Regions from separate parts of the Paenibacillus sp. NMA1017 genome, predicted to be linked through region 3. Evidence: predicted binding sites of a transcription regulator. Region 3 holds the regulator's gene; each other region holds the start of a gene.

Region 1 (9,970 bases), on a different contig from region 3:
TCTTCTAATCTCCGAAACCAAGTGCACATTGAAGACTTGCATTTGTTTCGAAAATGGAAGAGATTTTTCTCTTCTTCAAGAAAAAAAGGAATAAAATTCAAAAAACGCTTGAATATCTGATTTTATGACACTATACTAGATTCAAAAGATACCATATGTTTCATTCTTTTGTTCTAAATTGTATTTTAATACTTGCATATCTACCTCCTCGATCACTTCTAGTTTCTTACCCTACCTTTCTTCATTTTTTCACTTACCATTTTCAAATTTGTCCAACTGTTCCTACCTGATGCTCGTTCTTTGCGGTCTGCACCAAGGGTTGTTCACCTCAGCATGATGACCTATGGATTTCACCCCAGCGGAATCTATTTTTTTTAAAGGAGGTGAGTACCAGAGGCTATTTTGTGAGCTTTTGACGTAGCTGCCGGGAAGGTTGTCCTTGAGAATTAAAAAACCAAGTAAAGGGAGATGGAAAGTATTGATTAAGTCAAAAAATATCAAAAAGACGCTGTCGGTCAGTTTTACCGCTCTTCTTGCTTTTTCCCTGATTTCTCCGGTGTATGGAGATTCCAGCACAACCTCCTCAGCAGGAGCATCGACCATTTCCGCCAAAGTTTCTGCCAAGCTGAACCAACAATTCAGTGCCAGTGAGTATGTTACGTATCTGGTTAAATTGAAAGATCAGGTGGATACGGAGTCGGTTGCCAAGCATGCTTTCCAAAAGGCCTCTGCGGAGCAAATTTCACCTGCTGCCGCTAAGCTTTCTGTACGTACAACGGTTGTGAACTCTCTCATGGATACAGCAGAAAAAACACAACAATCCGTGGAAGAATACTTAAAGAAGGAAGTCAATAACGGAAACGTCAAAAAGTACAAGAGTTACTTTATCGTGAACGCATTTGCGGTAACCAGTACCAAAGAGGTCATGGATAATCTCGCCACACTTCCTGAGATCGACAAAATTTTACCGGATGAAAAGCGGGAACTGCAAAAGGTAGAAATAGATAGGGATGCCCAGCCTATAGTTGAGGAATCGACAGCTGACCAAGCGGTTGCAGATCAAGCCGCTGTAGACACGGCTGTAACGGAAGAGAAGGCACAAAAATCGGTGGAAGAATCCGTGTATAAGGATGCGGTAACGCCAAGCCGTGTCGAATGGAATATTTCTAAAATCAAAGCACCACAGGTTTGGGCCAAAGGCATTGACGGCAAAGGTATTGTCGTCGCCAATCTGGATACAGGCGTTGAATATACTCACCCGGCGCTGAAAAGAAAATGGCGTGGTCTGAACGCTTCCGGTCAGGTCGTTAATCCAGAACTGAGCTGGTATGATGCGGTTGATGGAGCATCGCTGCCAACTGATTCAAATGGACATGGTACACATACGATGGGTACAAGCGTTGGCTCGGATAGCAACGGTACGAATCAAATCGGTGTTGCTCCAGGTGCCAAATGGATTGCCGTTCGAGTATTCAATCCAGATACCACAGACTCCATCTTGCTGGACGGTGGACAGTGGATTCTTGCTCCTGTAGATAAAAATGGCAAAAAGCATCCTGAGCTTGCACCGGATGTGGTGAATAACTCTTGGGGCGGCGGGCCTGGCCTGGATGAATGGTATCGTCCAGTCACCAAGGCGTGGCGAGCGGCTCAGATTTTCCCTGAGTTCTCCGCTGGCAACACAACATTGTCCAATCCGGGCGGACCTGGGTCGGTAGCCAATCCGGCAAATCTGCCGGAAGCTTATGCGACAGGAGCCACCGACGTTAACAACAAGCTGGCCAGCTTCTCGCTGCGCGGTCCTTCTCCTTATGGCGAAGTGAAGCCTGAAATTTCGGCTCCTGGTGTAAACATCCGTTCCTCTGTACCGGGCGGAGTTTATGAGGGGGGATGGAACGGTACCTCCATGGCAGGTCCGCATACTGCTGGATTAGCGGCATTACTGCTTCAGGCCAAACCATCTTTGACCGTGGATCAACTGGAGGATGTTATTTCAAAAACCGCGACGCCGCTGACAGACAGCCAGTATCGGACTTCACCGAACAATGGTTACGGATATGGTCTGATCGACGCGCTTGCTGCAGTCAATTCAGTACTTAAGTAAAAATAATCAGACAGGATTAAGAAAGACCCCTGAAAATCCCTTTGAGTGGCTCGTACCGAGATTGCATACACCTGTTAACCGTGTAATGCACTATTTACGTAGCCACAAAAAAGGGGTTTTCGTACATAAAAGAATATAAAAGTCATAGAATTTCAAGAAAAATGCAAAAAAATGACTTGTATATCTATTTTGATAACTTTATACTATTCCATAATATATGATTATATATCAATTTTTAATATAAACTGTAATGATATAACATGTCTTTCTTCGAAGTTCTCCTGCTTTTTCTCCTTGGTTTCTACTGAATTTCATCGCTTACTATTGGGATTGTAAACTCACCTATGAAGTACTGCCACCTATGAACAGCCAAATATTTTTGTGCCTCTATATTCTATGAAGGAGGTGGTCGCCAACCACATCGTGTTGCGCAACCCGTGTGATTGATGTGTAAGGTATGAGGTCTTACTCTGTACAGGTTATTCCAGAAACATTAAACCTAGTAAAAGGAGTGGAGAAGTAATTGATTAAACCTAAACGATTCAAGAAACCACTATCTATCGGACTATCTTTGCTTATGGCCTTTTCCTTTGTTCAACCCGCTTTGGCGAATAACACACCGGATGGCTCCAAGCTGGAGCTGAAATCTGCCTCGCACAAGGTCACGACCGCGAAGGTGTCCCCGAAACTGACCAAACAGTTTGAGGAGAATAACTATGTTACCTATCTGGTCAAGTTAAAAGAACAGGTAGACACCAACAAGGTTTCCAAAAATGCACTCCAAAAGGCCTCACTTGAGAAAATAACACCTTCCGCTGCCAAAATGGCTGCACGCAGCCATGTGATCAGCTCTCTGCGTGAAACGGCTTCAAGAACCCAATATGGGCTTGAAAATTATTTGGATAAGCAATCAGAGAGCGGCGGAGTGAAGGAATATAAAAGCTTTTTTATTGTCAATGCATTGGCTGTAACAAGCACCAAGGAGGTGCTGGATCATATTTCGCAGCTACCTGAGGTTGATAAAGTCTTGCCGAATGAAACGCGTTATCTGCAAAAGGTGACGGTTGACAAGCAAGCAGAGGGAGCAAATGCCAAAACGGCTGAAACAGCGACAGCAGCAACGGCGAAGTCTGCAACGGTAGAGAAAGCTGTAGAACTGGAGAAGGACGATGGCAAAACATCGGCTAAGCCTGGCAATGCAGGTAAAAACGCTGTAGACCCATCTACGGTGGAATGGAACATATCCCATATTAACGCACCACAAGTGTGGGAAAAAGGAATCGACGGAACCGGAATCGTGGTCGCGAATCTGGATACAGGTGTAGATTATACACATCCGGCTCTGCATCGTAAATGGCGTGGTCTGGACGCGGCAGGCAATGTCGTGAATCCCGAGCTGAGCTGGTATGATCCGCATAGTCATGCAACGCTTCCGGTCGATCAGGAAGACGATTCCCATGGTACACATACGATGGGTACGATGGTCGGCTCTGAGGAAAATGGAACGAACCGAGTGGGCGTTGCCCCTGGTGCAAAGTGGATTGCGGTTCGGATTTTTAATCCGGAAACGACAGATGCGATTATACTGGATGGCGGCCAATGGCTGCTTGCGCCAAAAGATGCCCAAGGGAATCTTCATCCCGAGCTTGCTCCAGACGTAGTGAACAACTCGTGGGGAGGCGGACCGGGTCTTGATGAATGGTTCCGGCCTGTGGTTCAGGCATGGCGGGATGCTCAAATCTTCCCCGAATTCTCTGCAGGTAACACCTCTCTTTCCAATCCGGGCGGACCTGCCTCAGTAGCCAATCCGGCAAACTATCCGGAATCCTTCGCAACTGGAGCCACGGATAGCAATGATAATCTGGCCAGCTTCTCATTGTTAGGACCATCACCCTATGGTGAGGTGAAGCCAGAAGTTTCCGCGCCGGGTGTTAATATCCGGTCATCTGTCGCTGGCGGCGGCTATAAAGGCGGATATAACGGTACTTCTATGGCGGGACCTCATGTTGCGGCCCTTGCAGCGCTGTTGCTGCAAGCGAATCATTCGCTTACCGTAGATCAGCTTGAGGAAATTTTGATGAACACAGCTACACCGCGCACGGACAGCACATATCCTACTTCGCCAAACAATGGCTACGGACATGGTGTCATTAATGCGCTGGATGCAGTCGGTTCGGTCATGCAAGGTCTGGGCTCCGTGTCTGGTAAAGTTGTAACGGGTGGCGACGATCTGGAAGCACCTGTTCTCGAGCATACACCGCCCGCTGCGGCATTCGAGGGTATTGATATACCTCTTACTGCTCATGTAACGGATGATGTCGGCGTGACAGCCGTTGAGGCATTTGCTAAAACAGCGGGTACGTCAAACTATGTATATATTCCGTTGGAACGGACCTCGGGCGACAGCAAAGATGGTACATATCAAGCATCCATCCCGACTTTTTTGGTGGACAGCGCTGGTCTGGAATACTACATTCGTGTAAATGATTACGGTAATAACGGATTTGAAACTGAAGTATATAAGGTGAAAATCTCCAAAGGCGTAAAACCAGGCTACACACAAGATTTTGAAAAAGACATTGCCGGTATTAATATCGGTGGACAGGGTAGTGTTTGGAAATGGGGAGCTCCAACAAGCGGCCCTAAAAGCGCACATTCGGGTACAAAGGTCATCGCGACCAATCTCGAAGGCCAATATCAGGCCAACTCCAACAGTTATTTTATGGCCCCTCCGATTGATCTGACCGAGAGCTCAAAAGGGGCACTGGTCAGCTTCAAGCATTGGTACGATCTTGAAAATAATTCTGATTTCGGCAAAGTGTACGTGGCAACCACAAACAATCAGAATGCGTTTGAGCAGGTATTATCGTTTACTGGCACCAGCAACGGCTGGAAAACACAATATCTTGATTTGCGGGCATTCGCAGGTCAAAAGGTATACCTCCTGTTCAACTTTACTAGTGACAATACGGTTGTGAAAGATGGCTGGTATATTGACGATCTGTCGATTCAGGAGCCAGACACCGTTGCACCTGCTGCGCCGAGCAATTTGACTGCTGAAGCAGATACTGTAGGCAACGTCACGCTGGCCTGGAATGCTTCCTCCGATGAAGATGTGAAGCAGTATAAGGTGTATCGTTCTACCCAATCAGGCAAAAATTATACTTCTATCGGTACAACCTCAGCACTGACACTCACAGATACCATCACGGTCGGTGGAGCGACTTATCATTATGCAGTGGCGGCTGAGGATTATAGTGGCAATGAAGGAATCAAGTCGAATGAGGCTTCTCTGAGAGTAGACGTGCCGGATACGCTGTATAGCGATCATTTTGACGGCAGCTCGGATAATGGCTGGACTCATTCCGGTACCAAGGATGAGTGGGAACGCGGCATTCCTAAGGAAGTAGGACCAGAGAGTGCGGTGTCCAAACCGAATGTGTGGGCAACCGATCTTGATAGCAATTATGAGAACGGAGCTGATTTTTCGCTGGTTTCTCCAAAAATTAATTTGAATGGTATACACAACGCAACACTGACCTTCAATCACTGGTTTGAAATTGAGGCTGGCTATGATTACGGTTATGTTGAAGTGTCCAAAAATAATGGCGACACGTGGAGCGAGCTGGGCAAGTTCTCTCATAATACCAGTGGAAAGAAATGGACCCCGGTTTATTACAGTTTAGATAGCTACACTGGAAATGAGATTCAAATTCGCTTCCGTTTGAAATCAGATAACAGTGTCAACAAGAACGGCTGGTACATTGACGATTTCCGTGTGTTGGGCATTCCAGCTGCGACAGTGACCAAAGACATTGTACCTGAGTCGAATATCAAGCTGGAAAAAGCGGAAGAACAGTTCCCGCTGTACAAAATTACAAGCACTGAAAAGAGCGAATTCCAGGAGAAAGTGAAGCCGACAGAAACAACGGTAGATAGTGGACGTGTCGGGCTCGACAGTCTTCCAGCCAGCGCTACGGTTACGGTATTGGAAACCGGACGTTCGGTGAAAACGGATCCGACCACGGGAAAATACAGCTTCACCCATGTAGCCGGCGACTATACGCTGAAGGCTGAAGCCTATGGTTATGTGCCTCAAACGAAAGCAGTCACGATTGAGAATAACAAAGTCATCAGAGCAAACTTTAGTCTTCAGGCCGTACCTCACGGTACGATTCACGGGGTCATTACCGACAAGCAATCCGGTGAACCGATCCAAAAAGCGAAAGTGTTGGTGCTGGAGGATGCACGTATTGCTCCGGTAGAGACGAATGAAGCTGGAGAATTTACGCTGGACGTGCTGGAAGGAACATACACATTGTCCATTTCAGCTGAGAATTATTATAGTGACAGTGTATCCGTTACTGCTCCTGCGAACGGTAGTGTGGAAGCGAATGTCACGTTGAAACCTTTCATTGGGTTCCAGGGAGGCATTGCCTACGATGACGGGACAGGAGAAAATGCCAGAGCCTTTAACGCGGCAGGCAATTCATGGGCAGTCAGAATGACGCCTGAGTCGGAAGTGGCTCAAGTGACAGGAGCATCGCTTTTGTTCTGGAACTCTGCCTTCCCGAATCCAGGAGGAACGGCATTCCAATATTCTGTCTATGACGCCTCCGGTGCGGCAGGAGCACCTGGACGATTATTGGCTGGTCCATTCGACGGGACTGCCGTAAGGGATGAGACACAATGGACGACGGTGCAGCTTCCGGAGCCGGTGACGGTTCAAGGCGACTTCTACATCGTATATACACAGTCTGCTGTAGGCACACAGTCGCCGGGTCTTGCTACAGATGAGAGTGGCCCGAATGCACTTCGCAGCTGGCAAGGTGTAAGCGGCACATGGAGCCAATCACCTGAGGAGGAAGGGAACTACATGATCCGGGCTATCGTCAGATATCCGGTGAATGCCCCAACGATTACGACTCCTACGAAGGCTACGTATACGCAGGAAGAGACGATTACCATAACAGGAACTTCCCCGGCAGAAGGAGCCGATATTCAGCTCTTTAACGGCAAGGAGCTGGCTGGCACAACGAAGGTGAAGGATCGTCAGTTCAGTCTGTCGGTCGATCTTCAGCCAGGTGCTAATCCGCTGAGTGTTCAAGCAGCGGTATACGGCAAAGTAACGGACCGTTCTGAGCCGGTAGTTGTGACGCTCGATCAGACTAAACCGGGTCTGATCCTGACTTCACCTGATGAAGGGGCGCGTACAAACGCGGGTGTAGTCAGTGTAGTCGGTACCGTGTATGACGAGTTCCTCACCGAATTGACGATTAATGGTGAGCCCGCTGAATTTGGAAGTGACGGCAGCTTTAACAAGCGATTGCTTATCGACGAAGGTGAAAATCAAATTACGGTGACGGCCAAGGATCTTGCCGAAAACGAAACAACCGTTACGCGCTCGGTGTATGTCGATACAGCTCTACCGAAGCTTGAAAACATTAGCCCTGCTGAGGATGTGCGTATTACTCCAGGGCAGCCGGTACGAGTATCCTTTGACAGTGCATCCGGTTTGGAGGCGTCCTTCCATGTGGAGCTGCCTTTCAACCTGTCCACTTTGGGCCGCAACGATATTCCATTAAATGAAACTTCGTCAGGCCACTATGAAGGTACTTATTTCACTTCATCTTCTCTGAACCTGGAAGGCGGAGTCATCGTGATCCGGGTAAGGGATGCAGCGGGAAATGAAGTGGAGACGGAGGCGCCGGGAAAATTGTATGTAACCAATGGTGGAGGACAGAACCCTGATCCGAATCCACCTACATCCAATGAAAAGCCAGTAGCCATTATTCAGGCTAATGAATCAGCTAAGAAGAACAAAAATGTACAATTTAACGCCAAAGCTTCCCGTGATATAGATGGTGAAATCGTCAGTTACAGCTGGAATTTTGGCGATGGTGATACGGCGGTCGGTTCCAAGGTGAAACATAAATTCACCACAGCTGGAACGTATACCGTAGAGCTAACGGTGACGGATAATGACGGCGCAAGTGGTAAGACTGTGCATACGATCACGATCCGTTAACAGCCAGTAGGAAAGGAAATGCTTCTTTTAGAATAACAATGAAGGCCCACAGCAAGCCACGGTTTATAGAGGCTGCTGTGGGCCATTTTTAATTGTCGAGCCGTTCAGGAAGCGATACAATGAATAATGGTCATAAAGTGAATCGTTTCACAATAATATTTTTTAGCAGGAGAGGATTATATGATTCATTTGCAAAAAGAAAGCGGACGTATCCGTCTTGTACTGGATGCCTATTTTATGGGGGAAGATATCATTGTACTCATTTCAGGCGGTGATCAGCCCCATTTGGGAACGATTACAGCAGGGGCCAGACTGGAGCCGATTCAAACTGTGCAATTGCAAAATCACAAGGAGTTTTATATTACCGAAGAAATTGCAGTTCGCTTGCGAAAAGAGTTTGCGGGCAATTTTGCCATTTGCTGCGGGACACATTTGGATCATGCAACCAAGGACGAAATCCGAGTGCTGACAGATATGGCTATACAACTGGGAAAAGAGCTCATTGGAGAACTCAAGCAAGCACGCTAGTAGCAACCTTTTTAAGTGAACTCCCGAAAGAGCAGATTGCGATATGGGTACTTACTAAAGGGATACTTAAAAAGCAATGCAAAGCCATCATCCTCAATTTGTACAGATTTCAGCGCAGAGGATGTAATCAAACTACGAATCATGACATGAACTGCACGCTGGTCTTGTCTGTTGATCGCTTTGGCTAAGGCAGAAGCAAAACATGGATTGCGTGCCAATTCGCGATACAGCGGAAAAACGACTTTTGCGATGGCGCGATGAACTCTTGGCTCAAACGTAAACTGCACAGTTCCCGGTGGAATCGTTGTTCCATTCGTATAATAGAGCATCGGTGGCTGAGCTAAAAAGGAAATAAAGTAGCCGATGCCATTCGTGCCTAAGCCTTGTTTGGCGGCAAATGGCGCTACTGAGCAGAGAAGAGATTTCATCCGATCCAAATTGCCCTGAACGACAGCTCGTGACCATTGAACTGCAAACGCACGGCGAGTTGCAATAGCTTTGTAAAATGGCAGCATGGCAGTGGAAATGATCCTAAGTGTGTTTGCATTTAAACGTTTGTGAGGCGAGCCCTTTCTGCGGGATGTTGCACGATATAGCATAGCTCCGACCTCCTTGGCAGGATGCTCTCATGGAGCGCAATTGATCTGTAACAGGTAAAATACTGTATGCCCGGTTACCTCAAAAAGTGCTAATATCGCTATGTTTCTTCTTTTTAACGTGCTAATTTAAATAAGTACTGTCCTGATTTGTAAGATTGTGGTACCCTAGAACTTATATAATTGCTATTTTTCGTATTGGAGTTGAATTTAACAGATGAGTGATTTGTACAAGGAGCCTCGATCTTCCGATCCTTATCAGGAGACGAACGATTATAACGCCCCATTTAACCAGCCCCCAGTAGTTCCACCTACAAATAGTAAAGCTGTTGCGTCGATGGTGCTCGGGATTTTATCTGTTGTTATTCCCTATCTTGGGTTGATCATCGGAATTGTGGGTATTATTTTGTCCAGTCTTTCCCTGAAGGAAATTAACCGTCATGGCGAGCAGGGCAGAGGTATGGCTATTGCTGGACTGGTATGTAGTATTATCGGTACACTGATTTATACACTGATTATCATTTTTATAGTTATTGTTTTTATTGTAGCGGCCTCCAGTGGCGATCCGGATATTTTTTCAGACATTTAATGAATTGAAGAATGCTTGAGCCAGACAAACCATTCACGATTTGACTATTGGATGCTATGATAAAAGGAGTCCAATGAAGGAGAGTGAAGCCGTATGGCACGTACTCAAACACAAAAAGCGCTGAG
Region 2 (9,970 bases), on a different contig from region 3:
GACTGTAATGACGATAAGATACATCACCGCTACTACCAGCCAAATATCAAAGGATTGGAATGTCCGCGCAATAATGATCTTACCCGATTGGGTCAATTCGACCAGACCGATGACAGACAAAATGGACGTATCCTTCAACGTAATAACCAACTGATTGATAAACGACGGGATCATGATTTTCACAGCTTGTGGCAAAATGATTTTAAGCATAGCCGTGCGATATGGTAGACCAAGCGAACGAGCTGCTTCCATTTGTCCCGGATCAATGGACTGAATACCACCACGAATAATCTCAGTTACATACGCACCCGCATTCAGGGATAGCGTCAATACAGCCGCAACAAAAAGCGGCATTTTGAAATCCAGTGCCTGTGGAATACCAAAGTAAATAAAGAAAGCAAGCACGATCAGCGGAATACCGCGGAATATATCGACGAAAACAGTAGCAATACCACGGAACACCTTGTTATGACTTACTTTCATAAAGCCAAACACCAACCCTAGGATAAAGGCTACGAGTAAAGATACAAGTGTGTACAGCAACGTATTTCCCATGCCTTTAATCAGCGAAGGCAGCGAAGCGGAAATCAATCCCCAGCGGCTGGTCTCTACAGGCGCCACACCTTTGCCCGATTCGCCAAGGTATTTAGCCAAAATTTTATCGTATTCTCCGCTATTGCGCAGATTAACAAGCCCTGCATTAAATTTCTCCAGCAACTCCTGGTTCTTGCCTTGGTTAACAGCAAACCCGTAAGAAGCACCTTTTTCCTTATCTGTTACCAGCTTAAGGCCGTTATTCTGGTTTACACCGTATGCCAATACCGGATAGTCATCAAAGCAGGCAACCGAATTACCTGTTTTAACTTCATCATACATTTGAGAAGAATCGTCGAACGGTACTGTAGTAAAACCATATTTGGCCTTAATGGATTCTGCGAATGTGTAACCTTCCGTTCCTGTTTTGACAGCGACACGCTGTCCTTTCAAGTCCTCATAGCGTTTAACCGTATCATTATCCTTGCGGACCGCCATGACGACGCCTGAATCAAAATAAGGCTCGGAAAAATCAAATTTCCGCTTGCGTTCATCGGTAATACTCATCCCGGCAATGACGCCATCCACTTGATTCGTTTCAAGAGCCTGCACTGCCGCGTTAAAGCCAAGAGGCTTAATGGTATATTCAAAATTCTGATCCTTGGCAATAGCCGCCAGCAAATCCATATCGATTCCCACAAATTTTCCATCTACATCTTCAAACTCAAAAGGCGCGAACGTTGTATCCGTGCCGATATCATACTTTGTTTTATTTTCTGCATGTGCCACTACACCTAAATTACCGGCCAGGGCAACCACAAAAAACAAACAAATCATGAGTGCTATTAGTTTTCTAGATTTTTGCATAATTTCCTCCAGTCAGTTGAACGGTTCAAAGTTTTCTGTTTATTCTACAGGAGTTATTAAAAATTGACTACTTTGATGTCAGGTATTTTTGAAAAACGTTTCATGGAACTATCTGGATGTGAAAACTTTGAAGAGTCCCAGAATGCCAATAAGCCCCTGCCGCAAAAAGCGGACGGAAGCTTATTGTGTATTCTATAGTGTGTACCTTTTTTTCAAGAAATAATAATGAACTAGAAAAGAATTTTGAAAATCAATCCAGATAATAGCGCAGAAATCGGTATCGTTATCACCCAAGTAATAATAATTCGACCGGCCAGCGACCAACGCACAGCGGAAAAGCGCTTCGCAGAACCCACACCCAAAATAGCCGAAGTAATGGCATGAGTGGTACTTACGGGCAAATGAAGCAATGTAGCTGTGAAAATAACAGAGGCTCCCGAAATGTCAGCTGCGAATCCGTTAATTGGCTCGATTTTAAAAATCTTGGTTCCCATCGTCTTGATGATTTTCCAGCCCCCGATAGACGTACCCAGCGCCATGGCTGTTGCGGCTGAAATTTTTACCCACATGGGTACTTCCAAATGGTCCTGATACCCCGCTGAAACGAGTGCGAATGTAATAATCCCCATCGCCTTTTGAGCATCATTCGTACCATGCGTGAACGACTGAAGCGCTGCTGTAATGACCTGCATTGTACGAAACCCTTTGTTCACCGTATGCGGACTACGATGAGCGAAGATGTATTTTAAAATCATCATCACGATGTAACCGACAACAAAAGCAATCAACGGGGAGAAAATAAGTCCTTCGACAATCCCGATGAAGCCGCTCCAGTTTAATTTATCCGATCCAGCACCTACATACACCGCTCCAGCCAATGCACCAATCAATGCATGAGAAGAGGATGAAGGAATACCGAACCACCAGGTTAGAAGGTTCCAGATAATCGCAGCGATCAGCGTCGCAATGACGATATCAATTCCATTCGTAAGCTTGGTTGGATCAGCGACACTTCCACCAATGGTCTTCGCAACCCCTGTAAACAATATTGCCCCGAGAAAATTCATGACCGCAGCCATAATAATCGCACGTCGCGGGGTCAATGCACGGGTCGATACCGAAGTTGCAATTGCATTCGCCGTATCATGAAAACCATTAATAAAATCAAATGCCAGAGCAAGAAAAATAACAATACCCAATACCAATAAACTTGTATCCATGTAAAAGGACTCCCTTACGAGTTACGCATAATGATGGATTCCAGCATATTTGCAACATCCTCGCATGAATCCGTTGTCGTTTCAAGGCGTTCGTACAATTCTTTGCGTTTAATCAGTTCAATAGGGTCAGTTACAGTTGCAAACAGGTTTTTGATGCAAATACGCAATAATTCATCCCCTTGATTTTCCAAATCATTCAGGCGAATAGTGTATTCACGAATGGCCAGCAATTTTTTCTGTGAAAGCAAATGTACAGCTTTCTGAATTTCGTAAGCTGATTGACGCAAAATATCAGCGAACTGCACAATATACTCGTCCGGCTCCGTAATGTTGTACATATAAAAACGAGAAGCCGTCGCTTCAAGACCGTCCAACACATCATCCATGGTTGTTGTCAGTTCCATGATGTCGTCGCGTTCCAACGGCGTAATGAAGGTCTTGTTCAGCTCAGTAATAATCGTGTGTGTGTAATCATCACACTTATTTTCATACTTCTTCATTTCATTTGTAAACAAAGTCACATCTTGAAGATTTGAAGTATGTTGGGCAAAATAATCGGCTGCTTGCACGATCGTATCTGCCATATTTTCCAACGTCTCGAAGAATATATCCTTTTTCTTCAATCTCATAACGATTACCCCTTTACGAAAATATCCGCAACCTGTTTCGACTGCAATAGACAACCTTTGCTATCTTATCACACTCATCAATGTTTTTGTAATGTTTGTAAAAGCAAATTTCATGATATACGTATACAGTGCCCGACATGGAAGGTCATTATCCGACATTTTTTCCCTAAAAAGGTGTATTTCGTTTTCTAATTTGCTTCTATGGTTACATGTTCTTTTAGTGAAGTATCTGCAGGTACCACATGTATATAGGATGTACCTGGCGTTAACGGGATTTCAATCCCATTTTTCATAAAACGAATCGCATCGCCTGGTGTATGTTGCCACTCAGCCTGTATTAACTGTCCTTGTTGAAACACCATGGCCTCTCCGCTGCCGTCCAGCTCAACACTTAATCTGCCTACATCATCCAACGTTCGATGTCTAGCGCTCATCACAATGACATTGGCTGCTGAGAGCTGTTGGTTATTATTTTGATCCACATGTGACTTTTCGTTCACAAAACGCTTATATTGTTGAGCCGCTGGATCATAGGTATAAGATACCCGATAGCTTTTAAGCAAAAACCGGATTTGCAAAGATGCTGCTGTCTCGTCTACCATAACTGGAGTTTCACCGGATTTAAGGTAAGAATATACGGGAACGTCCGTCTGCTTGGCATACCCTTTACTATCGCTTCCTTTGCGCAGTCTGTTCACGTCTGTGTATAAATTATGCGGAGGACGACGATCTTTGCTTCGCCAGAAGTAAGCCCCTCCATTTGAAATCTCATCCAAATGTTCCTTCCGCTGCTGCTGTAAAATCGCATAGGCATCTGTGCTTCCCCCTGCGTGTATCGGCAACGCACCATAGGTTTCGCCCAGCTCAATCAAATACGGCCGAATGCTACGGACCGGTCCGATCTTGACATCTCCACCATGACTTTGGAAAAAAGCGACCAGACGGGTAATCCCACCTTCTGCAAGAACTTCATATACCATATCTGCCTGGCTAAGTCCTGCCTGTGGACGTGCAGCCGGAGCATTATTAATCATGACAGCGAGCGGTCGCTCCAAAACTGGCTGCTCCACGGGAAGACCGGTGAGCGGAGCTGTAAATGCCGGAATAGACTGCTCCTTAGGCGGTTCAAGTGCCTCCTTCTCTGTTTCTTGCTTGGTCGGTTGGGGAACGGATTCAGATTCACCCGTATTGGACATAGCAGAACAAGACATCAGCGTCATGCATAACAGAGCTGAGGCCATCACACGCAACCAATGATTTCGTTGGGAAATGGGCCCGGACAAGTTCATCCCTCCACTTAGTTATTTTTCTCATTATAAGCTTTATTTCCTGTTTTTGTCTTGATTGAAGCGTGACCACTCTATAGAATACTTATCTGAAGACATTAAAATTTTAAAAATATTCAGACTTTGTGATTTTTATCACAAATAAGTGTAACTGAACCTACTACAATAAAGGTGTAGCAAAGATGATCATCCCAACAAAATGAAATACAACCAACATTATAGATTAAGAAAGAGGAGTGGTTTGAATGTTTAACAGCTGGTTACGTGAAAACAAAGTCGCAATGTGGTTGCTGACTGTAGTACGGGTTTATCTAGGGTATGAATGGATGACCCACGGACTTGAAAAGCTGACAGGTGGATTTGATGCAGGCGGATTTATCTCGGGGGCCATTGCTAAAACAGGTGGAGACCATCCCGCTGTACAAGGCTGGTGGGGATCGTTCCTGGAAGCCTTTGCCCTGCCGAATGTAGGTTTATTCAACGTCCTGATCCCATTGGGTGAGTTCTTGGTTGGGGTTGGCCTGCTTCTCGGTACATTGACTACACTGGCTGCTTTGATGGCCATGGTTATGAACTTCTCGTTCCTGTTCTCGGGTACAGTAAGCACCAATGCAATCTACCTGTTGTTTGAAATCTTCCTTGTAGTTGCTGGTGCAAATGCCGGAAGAATTGGCTTTGACCGTTGGGTACTGCCCTTCCTGCGTGGACTGTTTCGTAAAAATAAAGATACCTTTCCAACGGACCCTAGTCGAAAAATAGCTTAAGCATCTCAAAAATAACCGTTATCCTCCGGGATAATGGTTATTTTTTTGCGCTGCTATGCTCACGATACATTTACCCTATACACTACAGTTACATCAAAGAACGTAATGGAGGGTTATATCATGAAAAAAATTACCAAAGCCTATCTCATGCTCGCAGCAGTAACTTTCACAGTACAGACTATGGGATTGGGATATACGACATCAGCCAAAGCGGCGACGTCTACTACAACATCTCAGACAGAAAGTGTACAACATATCTCCAAGACCTTCGAGCAACTACTACGCCAACCCGGCAAGCTACCTCAGGCATTCACTTATTTGCAAAAGCATATTCAATCCATTCCAGTCTCTCAAGCTACCATCATGGTGCTTCATCTGGAAAATGCGCAGAACCAGCAATTGGATTCCTATGCAAAGACCTTCTACCCGGCCTCTGTTCAAACCAAAATAAATCAAATCTATAAACCCGGTGATTCGTTCACAAATGTAATCAGCCGTTCAAGCGATGCGAACCTGAAAAAGTTGCTAACTCAAACAAGAGATGCCGGCTACAAACTTGAAACAGCAGAAGGCATGTATTACCCAGTCATTAACTATGAAAAATATAAAGTATTCGGGAAGCACACCACGGCAGATATCCGCAGCTATATTGACATCATGGCGATGGAATCCGGACAGGCGGCTACCAAGGATGCCGCACTCCTTATCGGCTATCAACAGTTAGCCGGACGAGTGCTGGCACAGGAAGCATTTTTAAACCAATACCCACATTCCAACCGTACACAAGCTATAAAAAAATTGCACGATCTGTACTTCTTCTATACTTTCTATGGCACGAACAATACGCCATTATTCGATTATAATACCGGGAATATTCATCCGAATGCCAAAAAAGGGTATCAATTCGTCGTTCAACGTAATATGGATTCGAAGAGTACCTACATTCAAAAGCTGAAAGCATTTATGACACTGTTGGATCAAAATGGAGATCAGCGTACTACGCAGGTATCCACCTGGCTAAAAAAGAACGTGCCTTCTAATTAATCGAAGACGAAAAATACACAAAAGAACTTCCATTCCCACACAGCATGTGGATTCGGAAGTTCTTTTTTTACATTTACGTATCACTTTCTTGACCAAATGCCCAACAATTGAGACTCAACGAGCCAAGGACATACGACTGAAAAAGCTTATGCGCGGAGCGCTCATGATCCGCAGCTCCCATCGCATAAAACAAAGGTGAAAAATGCTCTATTCCATAAGAAGGTACCGCCTGTTTGGCATATGGAGCCTTCTTGTCATATTGGAATAAGTGACGTAAATTCCAGTCTTGAAGCTGCTGTGCAATCCAGTCATCATATTGAACGGCCCAATCGGCTGGCTCACTCGTCTGCTTGAGTGTCCGCAAGTTGTGGACCAATCCGCCGCTACCGATAATCAAAATCCCTTGTTCTCGCAATGGCGCCAGCATCCGTCCAATCTCGTATTGCTCTTGAGGAGCGCGCCGAGAATCAATAGATAACGGTACGACCGGTATGTCCGCATCAGGATATATATGCCGCAAAACCACCCATGCTCCATGATCCAGTCCCCGGTTCCGAACCGGCTGGTGGAACAAGTTATGCTGACTGAACAGATGCTCTATCTCCTCATACAGCTTTGGATCGCCTGGTGCAGGGTAATCGATTGAGTACATTTCTTCAGGAAAGCCATAGAAATCGTGCAACGCTGCATGCTGATCATCCGCGCCAATACATTGATCGGGGCTATCCCAATGCGCGGAAAAAATGACAATTCCTTTGGGTCGGGGCAGGCTCGCGCCCAGCTTTGCAAGAAAGCTGGTATATGCGTTATTTTCTACAGCCAGTGTCGGTGAACCATGCGCAACAAAAATTGAGGGTAATGTCATCGCTGCCAACCTCCACACGCCAGTATAGTGTTACTCTTCCATTTTACTCCGGCGGAGGCGCAATTTCCAATACAATCCGTTACACACTGAAATCAGATCATCCAGTGCTGCCAATCACGTTGAATATTTTCCTGTTCATCCAGCCATTCAAGCGTCCGATCAATGAGCCGTTGCCGCTCTTTACCTGAAGAGAAAGTGTGATCTCCCTGGAAAATAATCTCTTTATCACAGCGTCCCTCTGGACGCATCCAGAATATCTTTTGAAACAGAAATGCATAATCCACAGGAATAATATCATCCGAGGTGCCATGCACCACGAGCACATCCCCGTTAAATTTAACGGCCTCCTGGAACGGCTGAAATTGAGCTAATGACTCAAAATAAGCAGGCGTAAACTTATAGCCCAAATAATCGGCATGACCGGTTTTAACAGACTCATCGTACACGCTTCGCTCCGTAATTTTAACGATGTCGTTGAACGGATAGCCCACTGCTGACCAAAGAACCAGATTTTGCACTCTCTTGTCCCGTACGGCTGTGAGAAGGGCAACCGCGCCCCCCAAACTGTGTCCGATCAGCGTCACCTTGGTCGGGTCAATGTCCGCACAATTGACGGCGTAATCCAACACGGTACGTGTCTGATTAATCATCGACTCGAGCCCCTGCTTGCCGTATTCACCTGTGCTTTCCCCACAACCGGCAAAATCAAAGCGCAGGACAAAGTATCCCCCTTCAGCCAGTTCACGCGCAGTCTTGACGAATAATCGATCTACTCCGATACGATTGCCTACAAAACCGTGACATATAACAACAAGGGGAACCCGTCTCTGACGATCTCCCTCATTTGTACGGTTTGGATAATGAATTGTTGCGGCCAGTTCTTCATGTTCAAAGCGAATTCCAATTTGCCGTTCCATCCTGATTCCCCCTGTTTCGAGCTTCACTACACATTTATGAATTCAAACTCATATAGTTACGTGGAATATCCATCCAGGATATTAATTCACTTTAATTCCGATAAGTTTAATAAGTTTTATAGTAAAGTCAGTCTATCATCGCCCTGCTTCCTTGTCAACCTGTCAGTCCACATCGTTAAAAAAGTAAACAAATAGCGCTCCCCGATGCGATTCCGGAGAACGCTATACTACACTTATTAGCGTAAATCCACTACATTAAAGTAGACATTCGTTATTCGTAGCTGTTCCTGAACATTTGGTGGGTCTCCGTTCGTCCCTCCCACTCCAGTTTACAAGAAGCGTCGGTATTTTCATCCTCATGCCACAGGCTGCGGTAGTTCTGTGCACCCAGTTCACCCGCAAATTCTGTATCCTCAGCCACTTCGATATCGTCCAGTATACGGTACGTTGGAGATGATCCTTGAACGCTCCGGTGACTCACATTTGTAGACGAGGCCCCCCCGCTATTCCCGTTCGAAGCGTTTGCCAGTCGTTTTTGAACTGAATAATCTGCCTGGTTCTCCAGTTTCATGATGCCACACCCTCTTAACGTTTATATTCAGGTTGCTCTATGTGCTCACCCTGTATCCAGTTTGAGGAGAATGCAGCGGTAATATACATTTTATAGATAAAGTCTTTTGCCATCCGACGCTTCCTCACGTATACTGTCTTTGTTACGAAATGGCGATTCCATCAGCCCGGGATACGCTTATAAAGCAGGAGGAAGAAATGAATAAAGCAAAAAATTATACGCTTATTGCATGGATTGCCTTGTCTATGTTTTTCTTGACACAGGCAATTATCGGATGGTTTGTCACCTTTACAGGTGGGGATATCAAACCCTTTGAAAAAATCAGCCTTTCCACCCTCATCATCATCGCCGCAGGAGCCATTCTACTTGTTGAAGCCCTGATGAATTTTATGGACCGTCCCGAAGAAGGCGAGGAGACACAACAGCCAGACCATGCCCCTGTAAAGCCCCAGATGAACCTTAAATCCATCTTGATGTATGTTGTGTTAGTTGTCGTGATTCTTGTCGCCGGACTAGCGCTGCGCAGTGTACTGCCGGTATTCAGGATCTCACCTTGGGTAAATTTAATTCTCGCCGCCATCGGCTTTATTGGACTCAAACCGATTTTTCTGCGTAAAAAACGTTCATAGCCCGCAATTCTCATTAAATGGAGCTGCCTCATTTGGGATCATAGCAGCTCCTTTTCATTTTGATCAGGCAACCGACTTACAGCTTGGGTGTGCGCCAAAAAGCCGTATTCCTGGCCTGCAAGAAGCTGCATAGGGGAATACGGCTTGATATACTTAGAACTTATTTGGAAAATAGTTGTTCTGCATTATCCAGTGCAATTTTGTGTCCCATCGCGGAATAGTCCAGCCAAGGCTGTCCGTCCAACATGTAGACATGTCCTTGCTTCACCGCTTTGAGACCTTGCCATACTGTATTTCCTTCCAGCTGCTTGTATACCTTTTGGGCATCCGCGCCTTTACTGATGATAACAAGGATCGCATCGGCATCATAATCCGGTAAAACCTCTTGGGAAACAACCTGATAAGCCTTGTTAATCTTTTCTACACCTTTGGCTGGCTTCAAGCCCAAGTCCTGATACAACAGCGGTCCTACCGGACGCTTCATCCCCATAACACGAACCTCTTTCGCCGTCACACGTACAGCCATAACCGTTCCATCCCCAATTTTTGAATGAATCAGCTTTTTGACTCGTTCCCTCTGTGTATCATAATCTTTTAGAAATGCTTCTGCCTGTGCTTCATGTTTGACCATAACGGCTATTTTT
Region 3 (9,970 bases):
CAGACAGAGTTTCTTCCTTCATCAGAATGTCAAGCGAGTTGTCGAACACAGGACGATGCTTTTCCAGCAACTCCAAAGTTCGGGTGTGCAGGTCATCCATAATCTCGCCATTTTCCCGCATAAGTTCTTCTTTGGTTACCATTTCCATGTTAATAATGCCAAGTGAAGTCAAACCGGAAGTCATCATCGTATGGACGATGTTCAGCGCCTGCTCAAAATCATTACTAGAGCCGGTACTTCGACCACCATAGTACATTTCTTCTGCCGTAGCCCCTGCAAGCGAGATCATAATCTGCTCCTCCAGGTACTGCTTGGTGTATAAATAATGCTCTTGCTGTGGATTGTGGCGCACATACCCAAGCGCTTTCCCACGTGGGCTAAGTGCTACCTGGCTTACGCTACCAGGACGAACAATTTCGGCCATAATAGCATGTCCTAGTTCATGAATCGCTACACGTTTTTTCTCTTCCAACGTCGATTCTCGATCTGTCTTTTCACCCATCATCACTTTGTCAATTGCCATCGACAGATGTTTCTGCGCAATCATTTTCTGATCCTGTCTCATCGCATAGATTGCCGCTTCATTCATTACGCTCTCCAGCTGTGCGCCAGAAAAACCGTAAGATTCCTCAGCAATTTTGTCCAGATTCGCATCTTCCTGAATCGGTTTGTTTTTGGCATGAATTTTAAGAATATGAAGACGCCCCTTCTTATCAGGCAAATCCACTTGAATATGACGGTCAAAACGCCCTGGACGCGTTAAGGCGCTGTCCAGCATTTCTTTACGGTTTGTTGCCGCAATGATCAAAATCCGCGGTGTATCTACCGAATAAATACCATCCATTTCTGTCAGCAACTGATTCAAAGTCTGATCATATTCTCGTTGCTGGCCACCCTCACGTTTACCACCAATTACGTCGATTTCGTCAATAAAAATAATTGCATTTTCCTTCTTTTCCTTGGCTGCACGAGTACGCGCCTCCCGGAACAACTCACGCACACGACCTGCTCCAACACCAACGTACATTTCAACAAATTCACTACCTGAGGCTGCAACAAAAACAGAATTAGTATAGTGTGCCGCTGCCTTCGCCATCAGTGTTTTTCCTGTTCCCGGAGGGCCTGTGAGCAAAACGCCTTTTAATGGACGGATACCAAACTTGGAGATTTCATCATGTCGATTCAAAAAATCCAAGGCCTCACGCAGCTCCTGCTTAGCGCTTTCTTGCCCACCGATTTCCTCAAAAGTCAGCTTGTCCGGACCATTTTTTTTACGTTTACGTTCTTGCCCAGCACCTACGGCCAAGCCTCCACGAGCATGCATGAGCATTAACAAGCCGCTGAACATCACACCAGCAACTAGAAGAGGGATAATATTTACCCCAATAAAAACGAGAAATATAATGGTTACCGGCACAATGCCGATTAATATTTCCTTGATCCATCTAGGCATTAGGCCATACCCCCATTTGCTGAGATTGACGTGGCAAAACGATAAACTTGGTCGCTTTACCTTCGCTGAGTCGGATATAGACATTATTCGAATCCATGTCGGTATCAGCTTTGATACCCGTCTTTTTCTTTTTCATCTGCTCAACTGTAGATGAAATTTGAGTATACTTTCTATTTTCCATCGCTTCCGCTACAGGAAACATAGCCTCAGACCACCATTGATTCAGTGCTGAATTAGAACGATCTGCAATATCCAGCTTAATGGTGCGGCTGCCAATGATGGATTGTCCTTTTTGCTTAACCACATCGACCAATCCGGCCACATCCGCCTGCGGTTTGAGATCTAGTTTCAATACGAGCTGATCCTGTTTAATATCTATTTGAGCGCTTGTCACGCCTGGATATTGAGAAACTATTTTTTCCAGAGGACTTTGCATTGTAACCTGACGGTAAATGAACCATCCTCCAAACAGCAGCAAAGCTGCCAAAACTGCCGCCACAACGATAGGAACTGCACGCAATTTCAAACAACATCCTCCTCTCAAAATGTAAAACCCAGAAGAAACGGGACGAATGTCAACAAACAACCAAATTGCATGATCTTACAGTGATCAGCAATTCTTTTTTCTATCATTTTTGTCTATCACTTATAAAATATAGTATATCATAACGTATATCTAATATCGAAGGCAATGTGTGGAGGAGTTGGGGTTGGGCAAAATCATTGGTTATGGGTGAAAGGGTGAGACGCTGCGTGTAGGATTTGATCTTACGTTCGCTGCTGCCCGCCATAAAGATGAATTTGCCTTAGGAGAGAAGTTGGGTAGGTAAAGATGCTTCGCTGGCTTTCAGCCCCAGCTTTGCGGCATAGCAAGACTAAAAGACGTAAATACGAATTTCATCGCATTTACGTCTTTTTCTTGAGCTTTTAATCATTTACTCGTCATTCATTCCACATCGCTAATCCTCAACCAGCTCAGTTATTGGGCAAAGTATACTTTACACCCGTCGCTACCCCATCTGAGAAACGATAAAATGTATAGTAATGATGGCTTCCATCATCGTAAAAAAGCTGCCACACATATTCGCCATTGAACACACTCGGCTGGAGGCTTATAATTTTTACACCTGGAAGCTGCTGCTGAATTAGCGCCGTCATTTTTTGCTCGTCGACTCCGTTCTTCAGCAACTCGGTATGAACACCGCTATTATCTGCGGCAGGTACATTAGGTTGTCCTTCCACTTTTTGAAAAGGAACCCACACCATTATATTTTCATTCTGTGCATTTTTCCCTTGAACCACCCAATATACCTGATCCCACACAGACTTCCATGTTTGAGTCGTACTAACCAGACCACCTGATTGCTTGGCCTTAATGATAGCGGCATTTTTCTCAGCCACCTGGTCTTGAGTAACATAGGAATAATACCAGAAAATGCTGACCAGGATCAGTATCACGGCCAATATGGCGACCGCTATCCATTTTTTCTTATTTTTCAAACCCGTGCTTCCTCTCTAAGGGGATGTGACACCTGAATTAGCGCGACAGCAGCCCTTCAAAGGCGGCTTGTGCCTCATGTTTGATACGTTCCTCGTCCATAGTCAGGCATTCGCCGTTTTTTACAACCTGACGACCGTCTACCCACACATGAGCCACGTCCTTGGCGCTTGCAGAGTATACCGCATGGGAAATAAGATCTGTGCGCGGCAAGAAATGTGCCTGATTCAGATCCAGCGCGATAAAGTCAGCCTTGTTGCCTGCTGCCAACGCTCCTACTTCTTTTAAACCAATCGACTTTGCACCGTATTCTGTTGCCAGACGCAGCGCTTCACTTGCAGGAACTGCCGTAGGGTCACCGGATACACCCTTGTGAATAAGTGCCGCCAGACGCATTTCCTCGAACATATCCAGGTTGTTATTGCTGGCAGGACCATCCGTTCCGAGAGAAACAGTAACCCCTGCACGCAGCAATTCAGGCACTCTTGCCACACCACTTGCCAGCTTCAAGTTGCTACCTGGATTGTGCGAAACTGCTACACCACGTTCCGCCAGTAGAGCTATTTCTTCGTCGTTCAAATGAACGCCATGAGCAACAAGCGAAGGACGGGAGAAAAAGCCAAGCTTATCCAAGTGTGCAACTGGACGCAAACCGTAGTCTCGTACGTTTTGCTCAACTTCGGCGATCGTCTCAGACATATGCGTATGCAGCGGCAAATCGAGATCATGCGCAGCTTGTACGAATTTTTCAATAAATGCAGGGGGACATGTATATGGCGCATGCGGTGACATCATCGTTGTAATACGGCCGTCTGCTTTACCGTGCCAGTTACGCGCAAAAGTCACGGCCTCAGCCAGCTTGATCCGCTGTTCTTCCTCCGAACATAGTCCAATTGCTCCACGCATCAGACTTGCACGAATACCTGACTCTTCAGCTACACGAGCCACCTCATCCATATGATCGTACATGTCCAGGAAGGTCGTTGTCCCACCTTTCAGCATTTCCAGCACAGACAAGGATGTGCCCCAGTACACGTCTGTAGATGTAAACTTGGCTTCCATAGGCCACATTTTTTCCTGAAGCCATACTTGAAGTGCCAAATCATCTCCATGCCCACGCAGCAGAGACATCGCCGCATGACCATGAGTATTGATCAGACCAGGTAAAAACAATAAGCCCTTACCATCAATCGCTTCCGTCTCTTCCTCACCCGCAGGCAAGGTTTCGCCAATATAAGTAATACGACTATCCTCCACAATCATAAAACCATGGATTACCCCAGCTTCTGATCCATTTACGGCAAAAGAGCCGTTTTTAATCATCCATTTATTCACTGTCATATTGTGTTTCTTCCTTTCCGTCCTCCAGATAATAAGCGAGGCTAAGCAAATCAGTTGTAAAGTCTGTGGCATGAATCCGAATGTTGGCCGGTGCCTTGAGAGTAGTCGGTGCAAAATTCAGGATTGCTCCAATTCCGCTCTCAATAAGCCTATCAGCCACGTGCTGTGCTTCAAAATCAGGTACGGTAATAATCCCAATTCGAATGTTTTTTTCTTTCACAGTCGCTTCCAGTTCATCCATCGGTTGAACGACCAAAGTATTGATCTTGGTTCCTACCTTATCCGGAAACGCATCAAATACCGCTACAATCTTCATATTGTCTTTTAAATAAGCGTTATAATTCGAAAGGGCTTGCCCCAGATTACCCGCTCCGACCAATACTACATTAATTTGCTGGTCAATTTTCAGGATATGGCGTATTTTTTCAATTAGATAAGAAACATCATAACCGATACCCTTCCGACCAAAATCTCCAAAATAGGCGAGATCTTTACGGATTTGGGCCGGGTTCAAATCTAGCCTCTGTCCCAACTCTTGAGAAGAGACCGTAGCCACCTCCCGTTTGTGCAGTGCATTCAGATAACGTAAATATACGGGTAACCTCCGTACGACAGCCTCTGAAATTTTATCTGATTTCATACTTGCTCCCCCTAATTGTAACGAACATACTCAGTGTCCGTCCGTTATGCCTCGGTCTCCGGGGCGGATTGGAGCCATTCGGCGATGCGGGGCACCATTTGCTCCGATGGCATATGCTCCATTTTTGGTCCCGGTAACGAGTACAAAAAGTGCTTTCCATAATAGGATTCGATCACACGCGTATCATAAACGATAACGACCCCGTGGTCGCTCGCTGTACGTACCAACCGCCCAAATCCCTGTTTGAAGCGAATGACCGCTTGTGGTACAGACAGCTTCATAAATGGATTCTTCTTCTGCTGCTGAAGCAGCTCGCTTTTTGCCTCCAGCAACGGGTGATTTGGCGGTTGAAACGGCAAACGAACAATGGCCAGACAAGTCAGTGCCTTCCCCGGAATATCGACGCCTTCCCAGAAGCTACTGGTTCCCAGCAATACAGAAGCTTTGGCTTCCTGAAAACGGCGGGTTAACTTGCTGCGACTCCCACTGTCCACGCCTTGTCCCAGCACAGTAATTTCGCTGGATGCTAACGCCTCTTTGAGCGGCTCATAAACTTGCCGGAGCATCCGATAGGAAGTAAACAGAACAAGCATTCTCCCCCGCGTCGCCTGAGCAGTCGCTCCTAGAGAGCTAACGAGCATATCTACAAAATGTGCATCTCCTACACTGCCCTTCACACTTGGAAAATCCCGTGGAATGACCAGCAACACCTGATCCCTGTAATTAAAGGGTGACGGGAGCTGCGAAGTCATCAGCCGCTCTTGATCTGCGGCCTCCTGCAAGCCGAGCTGATCGATCATGTACTGAAACGACTTATCTACCGATAAGGTAGCAGACGTCAGAATAATGCTTCTTTTTTTGTCAAAAAACATTTCTTTCAACTGGCGGCTCACATCGACGGGCACCGCATAAAATTGTAATGATTTACTACGGAATTGCCCACTCGCTTCAAGCCAGTATACGGTTGTTTCATCATCAAGTCGCATAAAAAAGCGCAAATTTTCTCGGATCCCCGCCAAATCCTTGAGCAGACCCGTAATATCTGTAATGAGGCTATCAGCTGCATAATCGTCATGTTCTTCCTTGACGTCCAGCATCAGCTTGTCGCCCTTGCGCAAAATTTCACTCATCGTTACATATAGCTGATTTTCCAAAGCTCCCGCCTGATCCCACTTTGCAGGCTTGGCCGAAGGTTTGAGACGGGAAGAAAACTGGCCTGTTTCACCCGGTGTTGCATCGCTTCGCTCTGGCAACATGCCAAACAGCTTGTCGCTTAGCAGGTCCCATGTTTCCTTCACCTCTAACACGAGCGGATACATCTGGTCGATGGTTGAGGCCCAATCCGCCGACTTCTCGTGCCCCGATTTCGCCAACTGTTGACGAAGTGAAGGCAGTTGTCCATTCTTGCTGTCTTTGAACAGTCGCGTCAGTGTATGCACGAGTGTGAAATATTTCATATGCATACCTAGGTGATTACCAGCTACTTCCTCCAGATGATGGGCTTCATCAATCACCAGATGTTCATAGCTCGGCAACAGCTGATGACTTGCTTTGACGTCTGTGAACAACTTAGAGTGATTCGTAATAACGACATCCGCTATTCCTGCTTCATGGCGTGCACGATGATAATAACATTTGCGGAACCATGGGCAAGAACGACCAAGACAGGACTCTGAATCACTCGCCACCGTTTCCCAGAAATCCCCTCCACGGTTGCTCAGGTTTAGTTCTTCATCATCACCGGTTTCTGTTAGCGTCAACCAGACGATCATCTGAGCCGCTGTAATTAAATCTTCCTTCGGTGTCGCGAAGTCTCTTCTGTTTATTTTATGTTCAAACTTACGCAGACACAAATAATGTCCCCGACCCTTGAAAATAGCAGCCCGGAACGGAAACGGAATCACCTTGGTCAGCATCGGAATGTCGCGCTCGCGTAATTGCTCCTGTAGGTTGATCGTATGTGTACTTACCATAACGCGCTGTCCTTTTTTTACACTGTGATACAGTGATGGGAGCAAATAACCGAGGGATTTTCCTGTTCCTGTACCTGCTTCGATCAGTAGATGCTTGTCTTCACTCAGTGCCTGATTTACACCCTCAATCATCTGTATCTGTGCCTCGCGCTCCTCATATTGGCTCAAGGATGAACGCAAATTGTCCCGCACATCATCCATGTACTCCTCAAAGGAAACACCTGACAGTGGATTCGGGTCATCTTCTTTACGCGGAGCAGCTAGCTCCGTCCAATCTTCCACTTTTAGCGCAAGCTGACGAAAAAACTGATGTCCCTCCAAATCCTGAATAGGATCAAGCTCTTTCTCTTCACGCACCCCATCAAGAAACCATCCAAGGTCACTGTCTTCCTCTGCAAACAAATCGCTTAGCCGCTGTATCGTTATCAGAGGTAATGCTTGAAGCTCACCCAGACACTTTAAAAACACCTCAGCCGTAGCCAACGCGTCGCTGTCTGCTTGGTGAGGGCGATCATGCGCCAGCCCGAACTCAGAAGACACAAAACCCAACTGATAAGAAGATAGCGATGGAAACATAATTTTCAGAAAATCCATTGTATCCAAGATTCTTCCGCTAAACGGCAAATATCCGCACCGATCCAGAGCGTTTTGCAAAAAATTAAAATCAAACGCCACATTATGACCGACCAGTACAACATCGTCCAGCATAGGCACGAGCTCCATCATCATTTCTTCAAGTGCAGGAGCATCCTTAACGTCATCGTCTGTAATTCCGGTCAATCCGGAGATAAAAGGTGGAATAGATCTGCCAGGGTTTACATAAGAGCCATAAACACGGGAAATGCTGTTATCATGATCTATAATTGCAAGTCCGACTTGAATGATGTCATCCGCGGACTGGGTGCCTGTCGTTTCAAAATCCAATACCGCAAATTTCATTCGGGCTAATCCTTTCTTATGACACTTACAAAAATAATAACTCTGTATATTAGCATAGCAGAAGATCGCCTGTTTGGAAATTAAGACAGCCAAAAAAGACGATGCACACGCCGCCTGAGAGGTGGGCATGCATCGTCTTACTCGGTGTCTGACACTACATCCAGGTCATCATGGAGTTGTCGTATCGAAGCTTTTCGGTACCGGACAGACAGGCTTCCATATTGTGCAGCGGCTCGGGTAACGCAGGATCGAACTGATGTGCGAGAGCAAAACATTTTTGCGCCTCCTCTACGTCAGCCTGCTTTGCCAACAGACAGCCTAGCGCATTATAGATGACCGCCTTTAGTCCTGCCTGGTCAGTCAGGTCCAGCACCTTCTGAAAATGGCATACAGCCTCTGCTGAATCATCTAGTTGAAAATAAGCCATTCCCATATACATGCGACTCTGCCAGCTGTTCGGAAAATGCTGTAGTACCTGCTCAAATTGTTGGATCGCCTCAGGGTACATGAGTAATCGATAATACCCTTGCCCCCGATTAAAAGCTGGCAGCTCTTTTTCAGGCAGCTCCATGCCAGACATATCAGTCTCCGCGGAAAACCCGGCTGCACGCAGGCAAACCATTTTTTCCTCAAAGGCCAGCCACTCATCCATAATTCCGTCACTCATTCTCCGCAGCAGACTCCAGTGCTGTAGCAGCTCCTGCCTGCGGGAGCCCTGGGCTGATGGGTAATGCTTCACGATATCATCTAACATGCTGTTCATTTCTGCGAATACATGCTGGAACATGCGCATCCCGCCCTTATGAAAGATGGATTAATACACTCACATTTTTCGCTTAAAAGACGGGTTTCATCCGTACTCCCATTCATTACATGATCGTCGCGTGTACTTCTTTGTTCATCGTTTGGGCTGGTTTATTATGTTCATCAACAAATACCACTGTTGGTTTGTATGTTTTGGCCTCTTCATTTGACATGGAAGCATAGGAAATAATAATGACTGTATCACCAGGCTGCACCAAACGGGCTGCCGCACCGTTGAGACAGATCACTCCGCTCCCACGAGGTCCGGGGATAACATAGGTTTCCAGTCGAGCTCCATTGTTATTGTTTACAATTTGAACCTTTTCATTCTCCAACAGATCCGATGTCTCCATGAGATCTTCATCTATAGTGATACTCCCCACATAGTTCAGGTTAGCTTCCGTAACCGTAGCGCGGTGAATTTTGGATTTCATCATGGTTCTAAACATGGGAAAGCACCTCCGCCTTCTGTATTCTTATATTGTCAATCAGTCGGGTATTGCCAAATTTCACAGCCAGCGCTACGATGACGTCTTCCTCAACATCACATAGCCGCTGCTCGGGAAGAAGGGGCTCCAGACCGGGAAAAGTTAATATTTCAATGTAATCAATATCTGCTAAAGGAGAGGAAGTAATGATGGACTCCACCATTTGATGTAACTGACGAATCGTAATTGTGTTTGTTACTATATCTTCGCTCACTTCCTGCACCTTACGCAGTGACTGGGACAGCACCAATGCCTGCTCGCGCTGTTCTGCACTTAAATACACGTTACGGGAGCTGAGGGCCAAACCATCCGCCTCTCTGACGATGGGACAAGGTACGATAGTCACGTTCATATTGAGATCAGTCACCATCTGCTGGAGCACAGCAACCTGCTGCGCGTCCTTCATCCCAAAAAAGGCCAAATCAGGACCTATCATGTTAAAAAGCTTGGCTACCACCGTAGTCACACCATCAAAATGGCCGGGACGGGAAGCACCGCACAAGCGATCTGTCAAAGCGGATACACGAACTTTGGTTTGGGTTGGTTGTGGATACATTTCTGCTACAGTTGGCAAAAAAACAATATCCACGCCTTCGCGCCGCGCTACCTCCAAATCACGAGCTTCATCGCGAGGATAGCTGTCTAGATCTTCATTTGGTCCAAATTGAATCGGATTTACGAAAATGCTAAGCACCACCGTATCTGCCATTTCACGCGCCTTGTGCATCAAGCTCGCATGTCCTTCATGCAGGTATCCCATCGTTGGTACAAAGCCGACTTTATGTTGCTGTAAAGAGGCAGAACCGTGTACTGTTTTTGCTCCGTTTGTCCCAA

The links. Region 3 encodes Rex, which represses fermentation and respiration genes when NADH is low (regulators of the CRP and FNR family bind a similar motif). Its sites were predicted from a motif close to TTGTGAAATATTTCACAA; they were not measured.
Region 1: a site for Rex is predicted at 8,268-8,285, ahead of lpdD (prenylated flavin chaperone LpdD). Genes of this name have one in related genera too.
Region 2: a site for Rex is predicted at 4,660-4,677, ahead of AC5ELV_RS19185 (DoxX family membrane protein). Genes of this name have one in related genera too.

What each region holds. Positions count from the first base shown of each region.
Region 1 covers NZ_JBZXYR010000004.1:249,411-259,380, reverse strand. The annotation lists gene AC5ELV_RS13340 (S8 family serine peptidase) at 479-2,104, shown strand; gene AC5ELV_RS13335 (S8 family serine peptidase) at 2,628-8,132, shown strand; gene lpdD (prenylated flavin chaperone LpdD) at 8,313-8,660, shown strand; gene AC5ELV_RS13325 (hypothetical protein) at 8,672-9,259, opposite strand; gene AC5ELV_RS13320 (DUF4190 domain-containing protein) at 9,474-9,845, shown strand; gene brfA (ribosome rescue factor BrfA) at 9,939-9,970, shown strand, end outside.
Region 2 covers NZ_JBZXYR010000008.1:180,654-190,623, forward strand. The annotation lists gene AC5ELV_RS19165 (amino acid ABC transporter substrate-binding protein/permease) at 1-1,401, opposite strand, end outside; gene AC5ELV_RS19170 (inorganic phosphate transporter) at 1,632-2,621, opposite strand; gene AC5ELV_RS19175 (DUF47 domain-containing protein) at 2,636-3,250, opposite strand; gene AC5ELV_RS19180 (DUF3048 domain-containing protein) at 3,439-4,533, opposite strand; gene AC5ELV_RS19185 (DoxX family membrane protein) at 4,782-5,300, shown strand; gene AC5ELV_RS19190 (hypothetical protein) at 5,421-6,344, shown strand; gene AC5ELV_RS19195 (dioxygenase family protein) at 6,418-7,209, opposite strand; gene AC5ELV_RS19200 (alpha/beta hydrolase) at 7,302-8,126, opposite strand; gene AC5ELV_RS19205 (hypothetical protein) at 8,398-8,697, opposite strand; gene AC5ELV_RS19210 (hypothetical protein) at 8,895-9,326, shown strand; gene AC5ELV_RS19215 (ABC transporter substrate-binding protein) at 9,487-9,970, opposite strand, start outside.
Region 3 covers NZ_JBZXYR010000002.1:179,902-189,871, forward strand. The annotation lists gene AC5ELV_RS05760 (AAA family ATPase) at 1-1,453, opposite strand, end outside; gene AC5ELV_RS05765 (hypothetical protein) at 1,446-1,979, opposite strand; gene AC5ELV_RS05770 (cell wall elongation regulator TseB-like domain-containing protein) at 2,429-2,953, opposite strand; gene AC5ELV_RS05775 (amidohydrolase) at 2,991-4,292, opposite strand; gene AC5ELV_RS05780 (redox-sensing transcriptional repressor Rex) at 4,279-4,932, opposite strand; gene dinG (ATP-dependent DNA helicase DinG) at 4,977-7,844, opposite strand; gene AC5ELV_RS05790 (tetratricopeptide repeat protein) at 7,999-8,631, opposite strand; gene panD (aspartate 1-decarboxylase) at 8,714-9,097, opposite strand; gene panC (pantoate--beta-alanine ligase) at 9,090-9,970, opposite strand, start outside.